Regions from separate parts of the Flavobacterium sp. KBS0721 genome, predicted to be linked through region 1. Evidence: riboswitches for the same ligand, from Rfam matches in the RefSeq annotation. Region 1 holds a riboswitch; each other region holds the start of a gene.
The links. A riboswitch is a leader RNA that binds a small molecule or an ion and turns the genes downstream of it on or off. The one in region 1 is predicted to bind cobalamin.

Region 1 (7,630 bases):
TTAAGTTGTATTTTTTTAATAAATGAAGATCTGCTGCGCCTGCAAACTTGGTCGCCATTGAAGATTGCTGATGGCAAAGTCCCATAGGTTCGCTAACACAGTTGACCACTTTTATAAAATTAATTCCCGGAAGATTGGCTTTATTACCGTTTTTATCTACTGCCCAGTCGATATCGATATCAGGGTTTACTGCATTTGCATATCCCCATTCCGGAGGTGTAAAATTCCATAACGTAGTCTGTCCAGGACGTGCCGTAACAAAATCTACATTTAGTCTTGTTCCTTCATAGGTAACAGAAGTTTGAGTGGCCCATAAAGGATAGTATTCCTTTTTGCTTTTCGATTTTGGCATGTAATAGGCCTCAGGTGAATTATTTTCGCAAAAGATATGTTCACGATCCGAAAACATATCATTTGGTCCGCTTACTACAACTGGTACTCCCACTGCTTTTTTATGGTAGGTGATTTTAAAATTCTTTATGGTGTTTGCTTTTGTATGCTGACTTCCTATAATTTCGTACCATTCGTCTTCGTCTGGTTTTCCGTTACCGTTTTTATCATATGCAACATATATTATTCCCGGTGCCGGCGGATTGGCTTTATCTGTTAAATCTCCTCCATAAATTTTAAAATCGTTTTGTCCCGGAACATTCACCACAGTATGATCAAAACCTACAATAATAGAACCTCCAAAACCTCCTAAATCCAGTTGGTAGCCTACATTGGTTTCATTAATTCTTCCCAAAGCCGTTCGCACTAAATCTTCTTTCTTAAAGCCGTCCTTGTATACATCATTGGCAAACATTCCCGGTGCCGGATCAAAATCAAAAATGCTGGTGATGTATGGGTTATAATTTTTGGTTTCGTTCGTTACATTTACTATTGTTTTTTTACTACCTTTTTTATCTCCCGAAGTAACATTCAATGTAAGTTCATAAGCTCCTGCATAAATGGGTACAAAACGTAAGTCTTTTGTGTTTCCAACAATAGAATCAGTAGTTTGGTTCACCGGATTTTTAGTCAAAATCCATTCGTAAACAGGGCTTGCAACTTCGGCAGAAGCCGGAATATTCAGGACGCTAAATGTTGATGTTTCGTATTTTTCCTGAAGTGTAACTGCGATCTTTTCTTCAGCTTTATCATCATCATTGTTGCTGCTACAGCTTGTAAAAACGGCTGCAAAGGCAATTAATAATAAATGGGTAAGGTTTTTTTTCATGGTTTTTGGTATTATAATTTTAATTTAATATTCTGATTGATCTATTTTCGGGTAGGAATATTTTCTCCCAAAAGGTGCAAATCTGTTGCTCCCATTATTTCGGTAGAAGTTTCGCCTAACCATCCCGCCTGCTGGTTGAGACCATTATACACTTTTACAAAATCTACTCCCGGAAGGTGAATTTTGTTTCCGTTTTTATCCATTGCCCAATCAATATCAATCGCAGAATCATCGTCGTTGTTGGGTGCGTTATCTGCATATCCGTAAAGAAATGCGTACTGAACAAAATAGCTTCCTGTTCCGCTTTCATCAACCGCATTGTCCGGTAATCTTGTTCCTTTAAAGGTGATACTTGGCTGATCTTTCAACCATTTTGGCCAATAATCTAATGAGTGGTTATAGGCATTGTTTTGTGCCAGATAACCATCTTTACCCTGATTGTCTTTCCAGTAGATATATTCTATATCAGTAAAAAGTACAGTTCCGGTTCCGCCTCCGGGAACAGGCACTTTATTAGGATCAGGCCTGTAGTACGTGATTTCGTAATTATGAATCGTTTTTTCCATGTTGTGTCCTGCACCTTCTATTTCGTACCATTCATCATCCGGAAGTCCATTTTTATTTTTATCGTATGAAACCATTATCACTCCCGCTTCACTACTGCCTCCGCGCATTGAAGTATCAGGATTAGGATTGGCATCTGCCCAAAACGCATTGCCTAAAACCCTAAAATCGCGTTTCCCTTTTATGTTTACAACGGTATGATCAAATCCAAAAACGATGTAACCACCAAATGCTCCAAGCGAAATAAGATCTCCGTTTTTCTTGGCGAGGTATGTATTGGCTCTGGCCAAAATTCTTTCGGCCGTTTCTCCGTCATTGGCTGCCGGTAAATCATTTATAAACTGTCCCGGTGCCGGTTTAAACTCAAATACTTTGTCGATAAAAGTTTTATATTCCTTTGTTTCCTTGGTTACATTTACTTTTACTTTTTGCGTTTGCATCATTCCCTGATCGTTGATCAGTAACGTCAGTTCATAAACGCCAATGTCTGTGGCAGCGAATAAGGTTTCCTTGGCTGTAACATCAGAAAATGCATAATTATCAGAGGGTCCTTTTGTCACGCTCCATGTAAATTTAGCCTCTGTACTTAAGCCATTATGTGCTGTAACTGCTACTATTTTAGACCGTTGTACATTATATTCATTTTCAACAATAGTTTCTCCGTTATCATCGTCATTCGAACCACTATCAGAACAATTGGCAAGTGTTAGTGCTATGAATACAAGCACTGCGAATCGAAAATGTTTTAAAAAGTTGTGATACATTTTTTTCATTTTAATTTTTAGTTATAAAAGCAATATGTGCGGGAATATTCCCGGCGGTAGTTTTCCATTTTAGTTTGCCTTCCGGAGTAAAGCAATAGATGTAGCCTGTTACCACATAATTTTGTGCATCGGTAATATAAATTTCCTTGGTTTCAGGATTTATCTGAAGTCCGTACGGAATCATGATTTGTTTCTCGGTACCATCTGTAATAATCTTATCGCTTATTACTTTCTTTGTTTTTGTATCTAATATTCCGTAGGTCACTTTATTGCTATTGGTGAGGTAACTCCATGAAACACTGTAATAATAGAGTAAATCGTCAACGAGACACATTCCTAAAACCGGCATATCGAGCTGCATTTTTTTTTCATCTGTTTTAGTATCAATTACAAAAAGATTCGAAGGAGTGTTGTAATAATCTCCTCTGGAACTCACATAAATATCTCCCCTGCTGTCGATTTCCATACTGTAAAGGTTGATCCCTACATCTATCTTTTTTATTTCGGTAAAAGTTTCAAGATCGATTACAGATACAGTTCTGTCGTAATTGGGGACCCTGTAACCTCCGGAATTGGCAACGTAAAGTTTCCCGTTGTGCACTACCATTTGTTCGGGCTGATAACCCACATTTACTTTTCTTTTTATTTCTAATGAAGTTGTATCGATTTCTGCTACAAAACCTATTTCGGCATTGGGATCAATGGCGACCGGACCTGCGTAAGAACTTACATAAGCTTTGTCTTTATAGAAAGCGACATATCGACAATTGGGAATGTCTATTTTTTTGATGCGTTTTGCCGTCCATTTATCAATAACTTCTACTTTGTTCGAAACATTAATTACCGCGTAAACCTTGTTGCCGTAGATTTGAATATCGTTTCCAACATCACCCAATTCTTTTACAACTGTTGGGTTTCGTTCTGAATAAATATCGGTGGTATAATTTCCTGTCCTGTAATTGAATATATCAATACTGGCTCTGTTCATTCCCATATTACCTTCATTAAGAAGATAAAATCCCTCTATTTTTCCGTCGCTTCTTGGCGCAGCTACACTTTTATCCGAAGATGGAAAAATCGTTTCCTCTTCCCTACAGGAAACAAAAGCAAGGGTTATCAATAAACCGAGGACTAATTTTGTTGTGATCTTTTTCATAGCTCGATACTTATAATAAATTTCATTGTACGACCCGGCATAGGATAATTGTAAATTACCTCGTATTGCTGATCGAAAACATTGTTGAGTTCTATTGCGCCTTTCATTTTATAATGCTGAAATGCAAAAGATTTCTGTACTGCCAAATCGTGTGTATACCAAGGCTGAACTTCGTTGACTTTTATATTATTGACATTGCCATTGTATCGTTTTCCTACGTATACAAAGCTGTAGTTGAAGTTCCAGGTTTCATACTCAGCATTTAATATTCCGGATCCGCTATGCCATGGCGTATAAGGGATTTGATCTCCGTAAGAAGACAATTCCAGACCGCCAAATTTGGTATAATCCCTGTTTTCAGAATAGGTATAGGTAAGATTTGTGGTTAAGTTTACTTTGCCAATGTGCGTGCCCATATTCACGACAGATTCTATTCCGTGTCCTTTTACCTGCCCCATATTGGTCATCATCCAGCGAAATAAATTTCCTGTTGGCGCTGCTACTATTTTGTCTTTGGTATTGGTATAATATCCATCAACCTGAAAAGATATTTTATCCAAAAATCCTTTATGTAGAAGTACATTATAAGTAAAACCAATATCGTACTGATTCATATATTCAGGTCTTAAAGTACTTGAACCAACCATTGTATAATACAAATCATTAAAAGTGGGCATTCTGAAAATACGTTTTGCAAATGCTCTCACATTAAAATCGTAATCCTTAAAAGGCGTGTACCCTAAAAATAAGGCAGGCGTAAATTCTTTTTTATCGGGAGCTTTTGCATTGTAGCGCACTTCTTCCTGAACATAAGTCCCTACAACACTTCCTAAAGCTTTAAAACCACCATATCGGTAAGAACTTGCCAAAGAAAACAATGCTGTATAACGCTGTGGAAAAGAAAACTGAGTATTTATTCCTTTTCTGGTTGCATTTAATCTGTTGTACTGAAAATCTGTAGATAGCGAAACATCCCAGTTCGATACTATACTGTACATGTTTACTGCCGATACGTAATATTCCTGCTGGTAATAACTATCATCAGATTGAGCGCCTTCAGTTACAGTTTCACCTAATATATTAGTTGTATCTCTTGCCACATAATGTGTGTAATCGTAAGCGTATTTTCCTTTGGCCTGAAACTTATATCTTTTGGTAAAATCTTTAATGAAAGTTCCTTGTGCGAAAAAATTCTTATCATATTGTCTGAAACCATCAGAAAATTTATTCTCGACAATCGCTCCCGGAGCTCCTCGATCAGAATCATAGTAATACACTTTGGCATCCCAGGAACCGTTATTGATTTTTCCGTAAAGTCCGGATTCAAATCGTAAGGCTTCTATATCGCTATTATGTCTCGTGGCAGTGGTATCGTAAGCTATAGATCCGTCGAGATTATTTCTTTTGTATCTAAATTTATATTGTCCGTTTGATTTGATGTATTCAGAACTGACGTTCAGACTGACTTTATCGCTCAGTTTTTGTTCCCATCTAAAAGAAGGATCGAAGTAATTGATAGACATGGTTTTAAACCGTACCAGTAAATTTGTTTTTTTATCGCCAACAAAAACAGGACGTTTTGTTCTTAAATAAATAGTCGAAGCGGCTGAAAAATCTTTTGCTGATTGAAAAATTTCACTTTTCTGTCCGTTGTATAATGTTAGGGATTCCATGTCATCTAAGGAATATTTGCCCAAATCCGTGACTCCGTTTTGCGCGTTACCCAACTGAATACCATCGTAAAAAACACCTACATGATGTGTTCCCATATTACGTACATCGACCGTTTTAAGTCCGCCGAGACCGCCATAATCCTTAATTTGGATTCCGGCAAAATATCTCAACGCATCGGCAACATTATGGCTTCCTAAATTCTCGAGTAATTTTCCAGAAAGGCTTTGTACGGGAATTACTTCCTGATAGGGTTTACCTTTCAAAATAACTTCTTTTAAAACGCGCAAACTGTCATTAGATACTTGCGAATGAAGCAAATAAGGAGCAAAAAACAAGAAAGAGAATAAGAGTATTTTTTTTGTATTATACATCACTGATTTAATTAAAATAAATTTCGCGGATGTAGTAATCAAAAAGCAAAAAGAGAGAATCCCGCTATGCAATAGCAGGTCAATTCTTGTTGTTCGACTTTATTCCACGAAAGTCTTAAACTATGTGATTATGGCAGGTCTCCTGACTTGTTCCATCTTTAAACAACCTTCTCATCCGCAGCGGCGAACAATGGCATTAGTAACGTTTAAAGACTTGTATAGAACTTACAGTAGCGGGTCTGCTCAGGATTTACACCTGATTCCCTTTTAACTATTTTCTTTTATTTTTCTAAAGAAAACAGACCAAAATCTGACGTAAAGATATGATTATCTTTATAAAAAGAAGTATAATGCAACAAAATTACATTTTTAACAATGAATTAACACAAATGCTATTAATAACACAAGTGTCTTAAAAACAGGTTTTTGCCAAATTAATTTGAGTTAAAATACAGATCTAAGATTGGCAACGATTTCGACCGTTTGGACTTGGAGAATTTGGTTCTAAAAACACGTAACCCAAGGTTGAAACCTTGGGCTATGGTTGAAATAGGATTAGAAATTAATGATCTAATAAAATGTAGATTTTTATTTATAAGCAATAATTTTATAATTATCTGAAAATTGTTATCGTATCTGCCAAATTTTCTTTGTAGATAAATGCTTTAATAAATTCCTGGACTTCATTTGTAGTTTCAGAAGGAGTTGCGAAAGAATTGATATGAAATTCATCATCCTGATCCAGGATGTGAATAATTTCGGTATAACCTTTAGAGATTAAACTACCTTTTAATTTAATAATATTCAACTGTTGTTGACTATCCAACTCCTTACGAACTTTTAGTTTTATAGCTTTATCCATTTGTAAATATTTTAAATTATTTGACTCTGATTCATTCTCAAATATAAATATTAATTCGTTAATAATGTTCCTAAAATTGCTTTATAAAACATTATTTATCAACACACTAATAAACAAAAGTTTAAGAAATTGTTATTAATTTTATTAAATCGTTAACTACTTTCTAAATTTAATTTTCTTATATTTTATGCTAATCCCAAAATTGATATCGCTAATAAAAGCTTTTCTATTATTAAAATTTCAATAACTTTGGATGCTACTATGCACAATCAACTTAGAGAACATATCGAGAAAATAATTCCTCTCACAGACGAGGAGTTTGCTTTTGTGGCTGCTCATTTTACTGCCAAAAAATTTAAAAAGCATCAGTTTCTTATTCAGGAAGGCGATCCTGTAAAGCATTCTTATTTTGTACTTTCGGGACTTTTAAAATTGGTTTATACTGATGAAAAAGCAAAGCAGCATGTTGTTTCTTTTGCGATGGAAGATTGGTGGGAAAGTGATTACTACGCCTTTTTTACCCAAACTGAAGCTACAATGACATTAGAATGCCTTGAAGATACTGAAGTGCTTTGCTGCTCGTTGGAAGATTATAAAAAACTATGCAACGGCCTGCAAAAAATGGAGCGCTTTTTTCTGGAGAAAGCCACTTTTGGTTTTCTGGGATCACAACGCCGCATTATTTCCTGGCAGACTTCTAACTCTAAAGAACGTTACGACCAATTATTAAAACAATATCCTTCGCTAATGCAGCGTGTTCCCAAAAGTCTTATTGCCTCGTATTTAGGAGTTTCGCGCGAAACACTAAGTCGATTATCTTCCTGATGTGACAATTCTCACATCAAAATCGTGAAAAATGTCACGAGTACTTTCCAGCCGTTATGCTCAATTTTGTATTACAATTTTAAAATGTAATCGTGAAAAAAACAGCAAACCTTTTAGTATTACTATTATTAACTACGATGCCTGTATTGGCACAAACGAAAAAAGGAAAACAAATGGAAAAAAGAGCAATCAATC
Region 2 (7,630 bases), 2.4 Mb from region 1:
TTACCTGAAAATATCGAGCCTTTGGGGTATTTCTGTATTGGAAAACCTGCAACGAATTATGACAATCAACCGATGTTGCAGCAATTGCATTGGAAACAAAAATCTGAAGCTCCAATTTGTAAAGAGATTAAAAATGTTGCTGAAAATTTTATTACAGATTTTAATCTAAAAGTTGAAAACGAGGTCGAAACTAAAAATGATTTCAGTACAATTTTACAGGAAAAAATAGATTCTAAAACGAAACCTATTGGTTCTTTAGGAAGTCTCGAAAAGCTGGCTTTTCAAATGGCAACGGTTTTTGAAACTCTGAATCCAAAAATAACAAAACCAAATATAGTAGTTTTTGCAGCTGATCACGGGATTGCAAATCATGGCGTGAGTGCTTATCCGCAAGATGTTACGCGACAAATGGTGGGTAATTTTCTTGATGGCGGTGCGGCAATCAATGTATTTTGCAATCAAAACAAGATTCAATTATCGATTGTGGATGCCGGAGTAAATTATGATTTTCCCACCAATGCGAATTTGATTCATGCAAAAATCGCCAAAGGAACACAGTCTTTTTTGCACATTCCCGCTATGAGCGAAACCGAATTGCAATTGTGTTTCGAAAAAGGAAAGTCGATTGTTGAAGACATTGCTAAAACCCGTTCTAACTGTATTGGCTTTGGTGAAATGGGAATTGGAAATACTTCTACGGCTTCGGTTTTAATGAGTCTTTTAACGGGTTTACCTATCGAAGATTGTGTTGGAAAAGGCACCGGAGTTGAGGATGACAAACTGCTTCAGAAACAAAACTTACTCAAAAAAGCAATTGAAAATTATTCCGGTCAAGCCGAATTAAAACAGCAGCTGGCTTATTTTGGAGGTTTTGAAATTATACAAATCGCCAGCGGAATGTTGACCGCCCTGGAGAACAAAATGCTGATTTTGGTTGATGGTTTTATTTGTAGCGTGGCTTTTTTGATTGCTTCAAAAATAAATCCCAATATTAAAAACAATGCTTTTTTCTGTCACTGTTCTGCCGAGAAAGCACACCAAAAACTTCTTGATTATTTAGATGCAAAACCTATTTTAAATCTGGATTTACGTTTGGGCGAAGGAACGGGTTGTGCCATTGCTTTTCCTATTTTAAAATCGGCTGAAACTTTTTTGAATGATATGGCAAGTTTTGAAAGTGCAGGGATTAGTAGGAAGTAATTTTAGTGCTATTTTTTCGTTAAGTAAGAAAAACATTATAATTATGCCATTAATAAAAGTGTACATCCATTTTGTTTGGGGTACAAAAAATAGATTTCCATTTTTAGATTCATTAGAATTAAGACAAAAGGTTTGGAATCATATTAGAGAAAACGCAAAGGAAAAAGGAATTTATGTTGATTTTATAAATGGATATTCAGATCATTGCCATTGTCTAATTTCTTTGGGAGTTGATCAAAATATTCAAAAAATAATACAATTACTTAAGGGCGAATCTTCATTTTGGATTAATAAAAATAAATTGACAAAAGAAAAATTTGAGTGGCAAGATGAATATTTTGCGGTTTCAGTTTCAGAATCTTTAGTAGATAAAGTAAGGGATTATATTAAAAACCAAGAAAGTCATCATAAGAAAAAAACTTTTCAGGAAGAATACAATGAAATTATTAGCAAATTTGGGTTTCAAAAAAAATAAATAACAAGAATTTGGCTAAAGCCTTTGTAGCACTAAATAACAATACCCCAGATAAATCTGGGGGCTATTCAGAAAAAATACATTCAGATTAATAATGAAAATTATCAGCAATCTAAATTGAATAGACAACATCTTTAGATGTTGGTTACATAATTGACAATCAAAATGGCTTTAGCCGAATAACTCTACATTTTTTAAATGAAAAAAGAACTACATATTTTCTTTACCTCTTTAATGTTCTACACCAGAATTCCTTGTCCAAAAAACATCGACCATCATCCTGATTATTTAAACAAGGCCACTCGGTATTTTCCTTTGATTGGCTGGATTGTTGGCAGTATTTCTTTTCTAACTTTTTATCTTTTTTCTCTTTTTCTTTCTGTAGAAACAGCGGTAATTTTTGCTCTAATTATTTCTGTACTTACGACGGGAGCTTTTCATGAAGATGGTTTTGCAGATGTTTGTGATGGTTTTGGCGGTGGCTGGACCAAAGAAAAAATCCTGATCATTATGAAAGACAGCGCGATTGGCGCTTATGGAGCCATTGGTTTGGTTTTATTGTTTTTAGTGAAATTCAAATTACTTTCAGAATCAATTTCTCTTTTCAAAGGAGATATTACTACATCGATTATTCAAGTATTTCTTTTATTTGTTTCAGCGCACGCTTTAAGCCGTTTGGCTGCGATCTCTATTATTTTTACGGATGAATATTCAAGAGACGACGCTTCGAGCAAAAGTAAACCTATTGCTAAAAACCATTCCTGGAAAGAAGTTTTAGGTTCTTTTTTCTTCGGATTGCTTCCTCTTTTTGTTTTCTCTTATTTTCAATATAAATTCCTTTTAGCTTTAGTTCCGGTTTTTATAACACGATTTTTTCTGGCGCGCTATTTCAAAAAATGGATTGATGGATATACCGGTGATTGCCTTGGCGCAACACAACAGGTTTGCGAGGTTGTTTATTATTTAAGTCTACTTTTGATATGGAAGCTTATCTAGTTCGTCACACCGAAACAATTTGCGAAAAAGGAGTTTGCTACGGACAATCGGATGTGGGATTGGCAGAACCTTTTGAATCTGTTTTTGAAAATATCGTTTCGCAATTACCTTCTGAAGCAATAATTTTTTCCAGTCCGTTGAAACGTTGTGTGATTTTAGCAGAATACATTCAAAAAAATATTAAAACGATTGCATTTGAAAAAGAAGATCGTTTGATGGAAATGCATTTTGGCGATTGGGAAATGAAAAACTGGAATGAGATTCCGCCTGAACAACTTAATCCCTGGATGGAGGATTTTGTAAATAGTAGCGCCTCCAATGGCGAATCGTTTATAAGATTACATGAACGAGTTGGCGATTTTTTATCTCAAATTTCAAAAGAAATAACAAAACCTATCATTATCGTAGCACATGCTGGAGTGATTCGTAGCATTTTATGTCATCATACTTCATTGCCGCTAAAAGATGCCTTTAATAACAAAGTAGATTTTGGACAAGTTATCAAAATCGAACTCTAATTATCATTTTGTTTCCATTTTAGTTTTAAAAGTCAAACAAATTAGAAAAATCGACATTTTTAACTTTATCTTTGCAGCCAATTAAGGTTGTGTTATTTCAAACACATTAAAAGGGAATCAAGTAATAATCAAATCTTGAGCTGTACCCGCAACTGTAAGCTTAGTTCTAAAAAAGAATGATTGTTGTTATCTACAAACCACTGCTCGCCCCCGCGAACGGGAAGGTAAACAACAAGACGCAAGCCAGGAGACCTGCCTTTGTAACAAATATCGAGCTCTCGGGAAAAAGAGTGTAGAAATTATGACTTTGAAAAAACTTTTTGCTTTTTGTTTATTCTTCTTGTGCCAGATTATTGTAGCGCAGAGCGATACTATTAATAACTTAAAAGAAGTTGTGGTTTCTGATGCGAATCTTAAAAACTCTTCTAATACCCAATCTCTTCAACGGCTAAATGATTCCATTATTACTAAAAACCAGTCTTCACTGATTTCTCTTTTAAATTATAATACTGTTATTTATTTTAAAGAGAATGGCCTTGGCATGACTTCCTCTCCTTCTTTTAGAGGAACTACCGCCCAACAAACTGTAGTAGTCTGGAACGGAATTAATATTAACTCTCAACTTTTAGGACAAACTGATTTTAATACAATTTCAACACGTGGCTTTAGTTCTATTGATGTAAAAGCAGGCGGCGGAAGTATCGTTTACGGAAGCGGTGCCATTGGAGGAACGATTCATTTGAATAATGATTTGAAATTTACTGATACTTTTAAAAACGATTTTCAGATATACTACGGCGAATTCAATACCATAAGTGCAATTTATGGTATTACAGCCGCCACAAAAAAGTGGAGTTTTGATGCTAGTTTTACCAGAAACAGTTCAGACAATGATTTTAAATTTGTAGGTCAGAAAGTCTGGAACAAAAACGGACAATATTACAATAATACGCTGGATGCTGCCATTGGATATAAAATAAATACTAATAACAGTATCAAGTTTTATAGCGAAATTTACGATGGAGAACGTCATTTTTCGCTCACTTCTCCAAATGAAACTAAAACAAAATATCAGGATTACAATACCCGAAATTTATTAACATGGAGCAGCGCTTTCGACAAATTCGAATCGAACTTAAAATTAGCTTATATCACCGAACATTATAATTATTTTGAAGATATTAACAGGGATGGATTTACTTCGGGAGGAGTTAAAAGTTTTATTGGAAAGTACGATCTTGATTATTCCTTATCTTCTAGAATGAAAATTAGTGCGATTGCAGATTACACAAAAAATGATGGAGTTGGCTCAGGAATTGGAAAAAACAATCGCGAAATTGGCGGGCTAAGTCTTTTATGGAAACATAGTCTTACAGCCAAATGGAATTATGAAATGAGTGCCCGAAAAGAGGTTTCGGATGTGTATAAAAGTCCTGTGCTTTTTTCTTTTGGTTCCAGATATAACTTTTCAGATTTCTATCAGCTTAAATTTAATTTTTCAAGAAATTATAGAATTCCAACATTTAATGATTTATACTGGGAAGGAAGTGGAAATCCTGATTTAAAACCGGAAAGTTCTTTTCAGGCAGAAATAGGAAATGAATTTAAATATAAAGATTTCAGGCTGACCATTACAGCATACGGAATGAAAATTAATGATATGATTCGCTGGCTGCCCAACAACACAGGAAACTGGTCACCTGAAAACACAGACAAAGTAACTATTTATGGTGCTGAAGCACTTTTAGGATGGCGAAAAAACTTTGGCAAACATACTTTTGATTTTAGCGGAACGTATGCTTACACTGTTTCATTGGATGATAAAACAGACAAACAATTATTTTATGTGCCTTATCATAAATTGACTGGTTCATTCTCTTATAACTACAGGAAATTATCTGCCTATTACCAAATTATGTATACGGGAGAAATCTTCACCACATCAGACAACAATCCAAAATATATTCTTGATGCATATAATGTATCTAACATAGGTATTGATTACAATTTTAGCAAAAAAAACACTTTTAAAGTAGGCGTCAAAGCTGCTAATTTATGGAACGAAAATTACGAAGCGTTGCCAAATCGCTATATGCCGGGGCGAAACTTAACTATTTACTTAAATCTTAATTATTAAAACATGAAACTAAAAAATCTTTATTTAGGAATTATTGCATCTGCATTTTTATTTGCTTCTTGTAGCAGCGATAATAATGACAACGAAGAAGTTATTCCGTTAGGAGACTATCAAAATGGAATCCTTATTTTAAATGAAGGAAACTACAAGGACGTAAATGCTTCTGTATCCTTTCTTTCAAATGATTTGGCTACTTTTCAGAATGATATTTTCAAATTGGTAAACCCTTCAGCTGTATTGGGTGACGTAGCACAATCTTTAACGTTTAGTAACGAAAAAGCTTTTATTGTATTAAACAATTCTAACGAGGTAAGAATTATAAACCGTTATACACTAAAAAGTTTAGGAACAATTACTGAGAAACTTGAAAACCCTCGTTTCAGTGTTGTTTTAAATGATAAATTATATGTAACTAATTCACTTTCTAACGCAGTTACGGTTTATAATGCAAAAACTTATGTTTACCTAGCGTCTATTCCTTTAGGTAAAACAGCAGAAAAAATTATAGCTGCAAACGGAAAGTTATATGTAACAAACGCCGCTTTTGGAAGCGGAAGTGAAGTAACAATAATAAACCCTGCAAATAATACTGTAGCAAAAACACTGACTCTTGAAGACGGAATAAACTCTGTTGAAGAAAATAATGGCAGCGTTTATGTTTTAGCCGGAAACAAAACTAAAAGTAAATTATTTAAAATCAATACTACCAGCGATGTTGTTACATCTATAGAATCGACTACGCTAAAAGGCGCTTTGAATATGGATATTGATGGAGATAAAATTTATTATACTCAAGGAACGGGTGTTTATGTAATGAATTTAACAGCAACAACTTTTTCTGAAAAAGCTTTATTTTCAGTTACAGATAATAGTTGGTCTACTTTTTATGGTTTTGGTGCAATTGACGGTAAAATATATTCAGGAGATGCAAATGCGTTTACTAAAGATGGTACAGTTACAGTATATTCTTCTACAGGAACTGTATTAAAAACATTAACTGTTGGTTTTGGACCAAACGGTTTCTACCCGAACAATTAGAATTAGTTTTTGGATTTCTCTAGTTCATTAAAAAAAGGCTTTCAGAAATTGAAAGCCTTTTTTATGTTTATTATGTCTTGTCCTGAAATAGCGATACACAAAAAGTATCATTATGGAAAAAGATCAAGAATTGCGCTATGTTAAGCGTACACAGAAAGATTACAGTATGTCTTTAAAACTTCAAATTGTTCAAGAAATAGAACAGGGAAAAACCTCAATTTCTCAAGTTAAGAAAGATTATGCTATTCAATCACGTTCAACAATTGTTCAATGGCTTCGAAAATTCGGTAACTTTGATTGGGACAATCAAACACCTTCTCTTATGCAAAAATCTCCTGAACAGAAAATAATGGAACTTGAAGCCAAAGTGAAGTTATTGGAAAAACAAAGAGCATTTTTAGAACAGCAGGCTTTCGTTGCTGATAAAAAAGCTATTATTTTCGATATGATGATTGATATAGCAGAAAAAGAATATCAAATTGACATTCGAAAAAACTCACCACCCGAACAATCGACCATTTTAAAAAAGAACAACAACAAACAATAATGTTTGCCTGTACTTTGTTCGGGATTGACAGACAGGTTTACTATCGTCGAGTAAAAAAAAGTTGCGATAAGAAGCTTTTGGCTTCAAAAGTTGTTAATATGGTTTTGGAAATTAGAAATACAATGCCTCGAATTGGAGCAAGAAAATTGTATTATCTTTTAAAAAGCGAGTTGAATCAACTTAAAATAGGCCGAGATAAATTTATAGATATACTTAGAGCAAATCATTTATTGATAATATCAAAACGTTCTTACCATATAACAACAAACTCTCATCATAGATTTAGAAAACATCAAAATCAAATATTAGAGTTAGAGATTTGTAGACCAGAGCAAGTCTGGGTATCAGATATAACCTATATTGGAAAAAGAAAGAATCCATGTTATTTAAGTCTAATAACTGACGCTTACTCTAAAAGAATAATGGGTTTTAATGTGGCAGATAATATGAATGCTCATAGTAGTTTAACAGCTTTAAAAAATGCAATAAAAAAACGCAGAGATAAAGGCAAAACATTAATACATCATTCAGATAGAGGAATACAATATTGTTCTGATGAATATCAAAAACTATTACATAAAAACAATATAAAATGTAGTATGACCCAAAACTCTGATCCCTATGAGAATGCAGTAGCTGAGAGAATAAATGGAATTTTAAAACAAGAATTTAATATTGATAAGTTTAATCTAAAACTTGCTGTAATGAAGGTTTTAGTG
Region 3 (7,630 bases), 2.0 Mb from region 1:
TTAATGCCGGATTAACGGCTTTTGAATCTCAAGATGCTGATATTCGTATTAAGTCATATGTTGGGGCAAGAGGTATTGTTCAGTATTCAAATGTGATCAAAATAGCTGTTACTTCTTATTCTGCCTGGGACAATTGGGGAATGATTGGTTCTGCAACGCCTAATGGATGGAATGATCCGGATACTAATCTAGAGTATGATTTAGCAACTAAAACATACTCCTATACAGGACCACTGGTAGTTGGGGAGTACAAATTCAGACTTGACGATAAATGGGATACTAACTTTGGTGACGATGGTAATAATTTATCATTAGAAGCCGGAGGAGCTAATATTCCAGTTGCTGTTGCAGGAGATTATACAATCGTTGTTGATTTTATTGGAAAAAAATACACGATTACAAAAAACTAATTTTTTCTGATAATTAAAAAAGGGCTATCTCTTTTTGAACTGCCCCCAAAAAGTTAGACACTATTTGGGGGCATTTTTATGGAAAGAAAAGTCAAGTACAATTGTGAATTTAAACTTCGTTGTGTAGAAGAAGTTTTGAAAAGACATAATTCGGTTAAAGGCACAGCTAGAGCAAACAAGATAGCTGAAAGCAACCTTACGTGCTGGATTAGCCGCTATAATGAATTTGGAATTGAAGGTCTTTTTCCAAGGCAAAAAAATAAAGTTTATACTGCAGACTTTAAATTAAAAGTGATACAAACCATTGAAAATAAGTCTTTATCTTTGGATGAAGCCTGCTTGATTTTCAAAATTCCAGCGCAGTCAACCATAATAAGCTGGCAAAGAAAATATGCAAAAGATGATTTGGCAGGTTTAGAACTTAAATCACGTGGTAGACCAGCAGTTATGAATTTTAAGAGAAAGCAACGAAAAACAGACAAACCTCTAACCAGGGAAGAGGAACTCTTAAAGGAGTTAGAGTACCTGCGCGCTGAGAATGAAATTCTAAAAAAGTTCAACGCCTTAGTTCAAGCCGAGCAAGCCAATCAAAACAAAAAGCTCAAACCATAATGGAATTAAGGCATAAGTATGATTTAGATCTTTTACTAAATTGTATGAACATGGTTAGAAGTACGTATTATTATTATGAAAAGAAAGGTCAGGCAATCGATAAATATCAAGAGATAAAAGATTTAATTAAACAGATTTACAATTATCATAAAGGTAGATTAGGATATAGACGTATTACTCTATTAATCAAAAAAGAGGGGATTTTAATTAATCACAAAACAGTGCTTCGATTGATGAAATTTTTAGGATTAAAAAGTTTAATCAGAATCAAGAAGTACAGATCGTATAAAGGAGAGCAGGGAAAGATAGCTCCTAATCTACTACAGCGCAATTTTAAAGCTGATAGACCTAACCAGAAATGGGCAACCGATGTGACTGAATTTAATGTTTCTGGCAATAAATTGTACTTATCGCCGATAATTGATCTGTTTAATGGAGAGATAATTAGCTATGAATTATCACAAAGACCAGTGTTTAATCAAGTTTTAAATATGCTTGAAAAAGCATTTAAAAAAATACCCGATAATACTAATCTGACTCTGCATTCTGACCAAGGCTGGCAGTATCAAATGAAACAATACCACCATTTATTAAAGAAAAAAGGAATTAAACAAAGTATGTCCAGAAAAGGTAATTGTCTTGATAATGCGATAATTGAAAACTTCTTTGGAATATTAAAATCAGAGTTGTTTTATCTTAAAAAATACACTTCCATTAATCAATTGAAACAAGAGATTGTTGAGTATATAAATTATTATAATAATGACAGAATTAAACTTAATCTAAAAGGAATGAGCCCGATACAATATCGAGCTCATTATTATAAAACTTAATTATTAATTTGTCTAAACTTTTGGGTGCAGTCTATTGAGATGGCCCTTTTTAAGATATACTTGCTAAGTAAAGATTTTGGTTTGGTTAGTAATGCAAAAGGGCTGCTCTATATAATAGACAGCCCTTTTCTGGTTGTTAAATTTATGTTTTTAATTCTTAAGACGTTTAATTAGATCTTCAATGTTTTGTTTCCATTTCGGGTATAATTCTTCATTATCAGACCATAACTCATTTAATTCAGAATTATCACTTATGACTTTTTCTAAGGCACGTACTGCAGATGTTTTTAAATCGTTTAAAATAAGTTCCTTATTTAGGGAATTAAAAAGATTTACATTAGTTTCGTCTTCCTCATCTTCGTTGTCATTTCTAAATTTTGTTCCATTTAAAAAATTATCAATGTACGCAGCAGAAACTGTAACTGCATGGCAATCTTCGTAATCTAAATAATCTGAATTTATTGCTTTTTCAAATGAAGAGTTAAAAAAAGTTCTAGCATCCTCTCTTATTTCGTCAAAGAAGTCATAAGCTGTGTCGTCATCAAATATTCCGTAATCCCAAGCTCCCATTTTTTTAATTTTTAAAATATTATTGCAAAGTTTTTTGTGATATCTTACTTGTAAATATATTGAATTTTGATTTCAAAAACTTTACCACGTAATTATTTCTTCTTATCGTTATATTCTCCAATCACGGCAAAATAACCAAATGTTCCTAATCCTAAAACAATAAGAGGAGTAAGAATAAAAAGGATAATGATTCCAAAAACTAAATCATCTTGCTGGTCTGACAGGAGTTTGGGTAAGCCAAATTCAAATACACAAAAGTAAGCCGCTGCAGCTGCAAGAATAATCCATAAAACACCTAAAATTTGTTTGATCGCATTCATAGTTTATAATATTAAAGGTGATTGGTTTTGTTTTTATTATCGATATAAATCATTCCAATTACAAAACAGACTGAAGCTATAATAATAGGATACCAAAGTCCGTCGAGGTAAAATTCCGCTTTTCCGGCTGCTTTAGAATGCGTTACAAAATAGGTTGAAATAGCAGGAAGTAAACCTCCAAAAATACCATTACCAACATGATAAGGCAGAGACATTGAAGTATATCTGATCTTTGTTGGAAACATTTCGACCAAAAATGCCGCAATAGGTCCGTATACCATGGTAACAAATAAAACCTGAATGAAAACTAAGAAAATTAAAGTCCACTCATCGCTTGAATTGATAGTAATCGAAGTAGTAATCTGATCATCTTTTTTGCCTGAAAAATGCGTCTTTTTCTGTAAAAAAGAAGTTCCGTCGCTATATTCTTTGTGTGTAGTATAAATAGAATCATTATTTTTATTGACCTCTATTGTTTCTTTTGTGGCCTGAGTAAGTTCAGTTTTGTAGCTTACATCTGTGGTATTGTACATCATTTTGTAAATAGGTCTGTAGAATAAAATGGCAAGAAGCATACCGCCCATCATAATATATTTTCGTCCTATTTTGTCGCTCAGCCATCCAAAGAAAATAAAAAACGGAGTACCTAATAATAGTGCAATACCTAATAATCCATCTACCTGCGAAGAATCGATATTCATTACGGTTTTCATAAAACTCATGGCATAAAACTGTCCCGTGTACCAAACAACACCTTGTCCCATTGTGGCTCCAAATAAAGCAAGTAATACAAATTTCAGGTTGTATCTGTTCCCGAAACTTTCTTTTAGAGGGTTTGTACTGGTTGTACCTTCTTTTTTAGCTTTGGCAAAAACCGGAGATTCGTCCATGTTTTTACGAATTAAATAAGAAACGCCTACCATAACAATCGAAACCCAAAACGGAACACGCCATCCCCAGGAATCAAAATCTTCAGGAGAAAGCACATTTTTGGTTGCCAGAATAACCATCAACGAAATGAATAAACCAACTGTCGCGGTAGTTTGAATCCAGGAAGTCCAGTATCCTTTTTGTCCGACTGGAGCATGTTCGGCTACGTAAGTCGCTGCACCTCCGTATTCTCCACCAAGCGCTAATCCTTGCAATAAACGCAAAATCAATACTAATAAAGGCGCCATGAAACCAATCGTTTCATAACTCGGGATACATCCTATTAAAAAAGTAGAACCTCCCATTAATAATAAAGTGGCCATAAAAGTATATTTTCGGCCAATAATATCTCCCAGTCTCCCAAAAAATAAAGCTCCAAATGGTCTGACAACAAATCCGGCAGCAAAAGTGGCTAATGTCGACAAAAAAGCCGCGGTGGGATTATCACTAGGGAAAAATTTAGTTGAAATTACGACGGCCAAACTCCCAAAAATATAGAAATCATACCATTCGATCATAGTACCCATTGATGAGGCTGAAATTACTTTCCAGATGCCTTTTGTAGAAGTTTTACTCATAAACTAATTTGTATACTTGGTAATAATTAAAACTATTAAATATTTTTTAACGAATATAAAAGATAATTTTTTATTTATTTGATACTTTTTTAACAAATAGTGTTTATTTGTTGATTTAACATTTATTCGATAAATCAAAGCTTTATAAATCGAATAAGTTATAGTTTGCTGCAATGCTCAAGGCCTTTAAAATAAAGAACTCTTGCTTTGTTACGAAAGAAAACACTAGTTTTGCAGTTCAAATTTTAGAACAGAAAATGGTTGTCATATTGATACAATATTGACATTAAAAGGGAATTTGGTGTAAATCCAAAACTGTCCCGCAGCTGTAAGCTCATTAACTGAAACCCTTTAATACGTCACTTTTCATTTTGAAAGGGAAGGCTGGGTGTAGGGAGCAAGTCAGAAGACCTGCCATTTTTATAGTAATAAATAGCTTTCGGGGATTGAAGCTTGAATTAAGAACAATACATTTCACTTTCTGTGATCATGTATGGTTTCGTTATTCTATTCTCGTAAGCCAAAAATAGAGTTTATGAGATTTTTTTTCAGCAAATATGATATCGTAAAAACAATTTCCTTCGAGATGTTTTTCTATTCGATTCATTCTTTTTCTTCATTAAAAAAATCATTAAAACGTATCGTTTTACAAGATATTTGCTTTTGCAAAAGTTTGTTTATATAACTTTTGAAAGGGTAAATTGTATTTCGATTTAAAGATTTAAGTAATATAATTTTTTAAATATTTAATAATGAAAAACCAATTTTTTTCCAAACCATTAATTGCAATCGCCTCTTTGATGCTGCTGACAGTTTCGTGTAATAATGATGATGATTTTACAGCGCCGCCTGTAATAAAAGACGAACAGCAGCTAAAAGATACTTTGACCATTGGAAAAGCACTGCAATTGAGCTCAAAATTAGCAGATAGAAAAAATGTTTCTTTTGAATGGGCTATAGACGGAAAAGTAGTAGGATCTGATTCTACCTATATCTTTAAACCGGAAACAAGAGGAGATTTTAAAATTACAATGATAGCCAAAAATGATGGCGGAAACGTAGCTCTTACTTATGATATTCATGCATGGGGAGCATATGAAAATGGTTTCTTTATGATCAACGAAGGATGGTTTGGTCACGGAACAGGAACGGTAGGGTTTTACAGATATGATACAAAAGCAGTAGAAGACAGTGTTTTTGTAAAAGTAAATCCGGATAAGGATTTAAAACCGGCAACGTCTACATTAGAATTTGGAACGATCATTAATAAAAAACTATTTTTAGTTGCTAAAGTTGGCGGACCAGTTGTAGTGGCAGATGCTTATTCGCTTAAAGAAGAAAAAAGAATTGCGGCTAAAGGTGGAAACGACTGGCGTGCACTAGTAGGTATTGATGAAAATCAGGCTCTTTTGACTTCAAGTAAAGGAATATTTAAGCTTAATCTTAATACCATGGAAGTGAGCGGACAAATTGATGGTATTACTGGTCAGGTAGGAGATATCGTGAAGTCTAACGGTTATGTTTTTGCATTGTCTGCTTCAAAAGGCGTGATTGTTATTAATGCTTCGACATTGGCGATCGAAAAAACGATTCCGGGTATGGTATTAGGATTTGCAGTTACCGATGATAAAAAAGTATGGGCAGCAGGAGGTAAAAATCTGATAAGTATAGATTCAAATACTCTTGAAGTAAAAGAAATTCCATTAGGTTTTCAGGCTTACGGAAGCTGGGGAGCATGGCATCCGGGATCTATTACAGCGGCTAAAAATGATGTTTTTATTGCTAAAAACGGAAGTTTTAGCGGTGGTAAAGAAGTTTACAAATACACTGGAACTCCAGAGTCATTGACTGCGCCTTTTATTACATTAACAAATTCAAATATCTTATATGGTGCAGGAATTGGTTATGATCGAAAGAAACATATTTTGGTATTAAATACATTAAATGAAGGTTTTGGCGTTAATTTCTCCATCAATAATCTTTATTTATTTAATGCTGATTCAGGAGTTAAAACAGCTTCGGTAAATTATTCAGGATATTATTTCCCTGCAGTTTCTGTATTTCATCAATAATTTTTTGCAGGTGATTTAATTGCGAAAGAATTTAACCGCAAGGAACGCTAGATTTACGCAAGGGTTCGCAAAGTTTTATTATAAAGCTTTGCGAACCTTTTTTGTGTATTATCACGTGTCCCGTGGTTGAAACCACGGGCTATATTTGAAATGCAACAGCATGTAAGAGTAGAAATTAATGCTAGAATTTTTTTAGTACAATATAAACATAGCCAACGGTTTTAACCGTTGGGACACAATATTGGTAAAATTCAATAGGCTTTTTATCGCAGTCAAAAACTAAAAAAAAAACACAAAGTTCGCAAAGTTTTTTATCGTAAAGCTTTGCGAACTTTGTGTTTTCTCAACATAACGTTAGGTAAAAAAAACTTAGTGACCTTTGCGGTAAAAAAAAATAGCGGTAAAGTCAGGAAAGTGTTAAAAACAAAAAACCCGAATATTGCTATTCGGGTTTTGGTGGTACCTCCAGGGATCGAACCAGGGACACATGGATTTTCAGTCCATTGCTCTACCATCTGAGCTAAGGTACCGTCTTGTGCTCAATGCGGGTGCAAATATAGAATCATTTTTCGTTTATCCAAAACATTTTTTTAAAAAAATCAATTCGTATCTTCGCAATGGTAAAGAAATAAATATGATTTTAACAATTGATGTGGGTAATACTCGAATTAAAGCGGCTGTTTTTGAGGAGAGTACTGTTCTTGAAAACTTTGTTTTTGAGAAAAATGAGCTTGAAGAAAAAATTAAAAAAATTTTAAAAAAATTTTCAAACTGCTCCGATTTGGTTGTTGCATCAGTCGGAAAAATCGAAAAAGAATCTTTCTTGACTTTCGAAAAAGAGCTGAATATTCATTTTTTTACTCATGAAGATGTTTTTCCTTTCGTAAATAAATATGCGACCCCAAAAACTTTAGGAATTGACAGAATGATTTTGGCTTCCGGAGCTACTTTGCAGTTTCCTAAACAAAACAGGTTAGTAATAGATGCTGGAACTTGTATTACCTACGATTTTATCGACGAAAATGATAATTATCTGGGCGGAGCAATTTCTCCGGGTTTACGATTGCGATATGAGGCGTTGCATCACTACACGGCCAAGTTGCCTTTGCTGGCTTTTGAAACGCCTGAAAACTATATAGGAAACTCAACAAAACAGGCCATTCATTCCGGAGTTGTAAATGGCTTCGTCTATGAGATTGATGGTTTTATCGATGAATATCGGGCAAACTTTTCAAATTTTATAATAATTTTAACGGGAGGCGATGCAGTTTTTTTGGCTAAACGATTAAAAAATACCATATTTGC

Region 2: linked by a shared signal. The riboswitch ahead of B0M43_RS00560 (TonB-dependent siderophore receptor) and the one ahead of B0M43_RS15665 (TonB-dependent receptor) in region 1 are both predicted to bind cobalamin.
Region 3: linked by a shared signal. The riboswitch ahead of B0M43_RS07140 (DUF5074 domain-containing protein) and the one ahead of B0M43_RS15665 (TonB-dependent receptor) in region 1 are both predicted to bind cobalamin.

Annotation. Positions count from the first base shown of each region.
Region 1 covers NZ_CP042170.1:3,614,403-3,622,032, reverse strand. The annotation lists gene B0M43_RS15680 (hypothetical protein) at 1-1,219, opposite strand, end outside; gene B0M43_RS15675 (hypothetical protein) at 1,261-2,556, opposite strand; gene B0M43_RS15670 (DUF5074 domain-containing protein) at 2,558-3,703, opposite strand; gene B0M43_RS15665 (TonB-dependent receptor) at 3,700-5,748, opposite strand; cobalamin riboswitch at 5,863-6,071, opposite strand; gene B0M43_RS15660 (hypothetical protein) at 6,362-6,610, opposite strand; gene B0M43_RS15655 (Crp/Fnr family transcriptional regulator) at 6,872-7,435, shown strand; gene B0M43_RS15650 (RidA family protein) at 7,609-7,630, shown strand, end outside.
Region 2 covers NZ_CP042170.1:105,097-112,726, forward strand. The annotation lists gene cobT (nicotinate-nucleotide--dimethylbenzimidazole phosphoribosyltransferase) at 1-1,200, shown strand, start outside; gene tnpA (IS200/IS605 family transposase) at 1,157-1,675, shown strand; gene B0M43_RS00550 (adenosylcobinamide-GDP ribazoletransferase) at 1,874-2,671, shown strand; gene cobC (alpha-ribazole phosphatase) at 2,656-3,189, shown strand; cobalamin riboswitch at 3,257-3,464, shown strand; gene B0M43_RS00560 (TonB-dependent siderophore receptor) at 3,491-5,326, shown strand; gene B0M43_RS00565 (YncE family protein) at 5,330-6,364, shown strand; gene B0M43_RS24595 (transposase) at 6,477-6,911, shown strand; gene B0M43_RS00570 (IS3 family transposase) at 6,911-7,630, shown strand, end outside.
Region 3 covers NZ_CP042170.1:1,597,670-1,605,299, forward strand. The annotation lists gene B0M43_RS07110 (SusE domain-containing protein) at 1-410, shown strand, start outside; gene B0M43_RS07115 (helix-turn-helix domain-containing protein) at 489-1,022, shown strand; gene B0M43_RS07120 (IS3 family transposase) at 1,022-1,855, shown strand; gene B0M43_RS07125 (DUF4259 domain-containing protein) at 2,006-2,425, opposite strand; gene B0M43_RS07130 (DUF6814 family protein) at 2,518-2,745, opposite strand; gene B0M43_RS07135 (MFS transporter) at 2,757-4,253, opposite strand; cobalamin riboswitch at 4,495-4,687, shown strand; gene B0M43_RS07140 (DUF5074 domain-containing protein) at 5,006-6,325, shown strand; tRNA gene B0M43_RS07145 (tRNA-Phe) at 6,780-6,855, opposite strand; gene B0M43_RS07150 (type III pantothenate kinase) at 6,960-7,630, shown strand, end outside.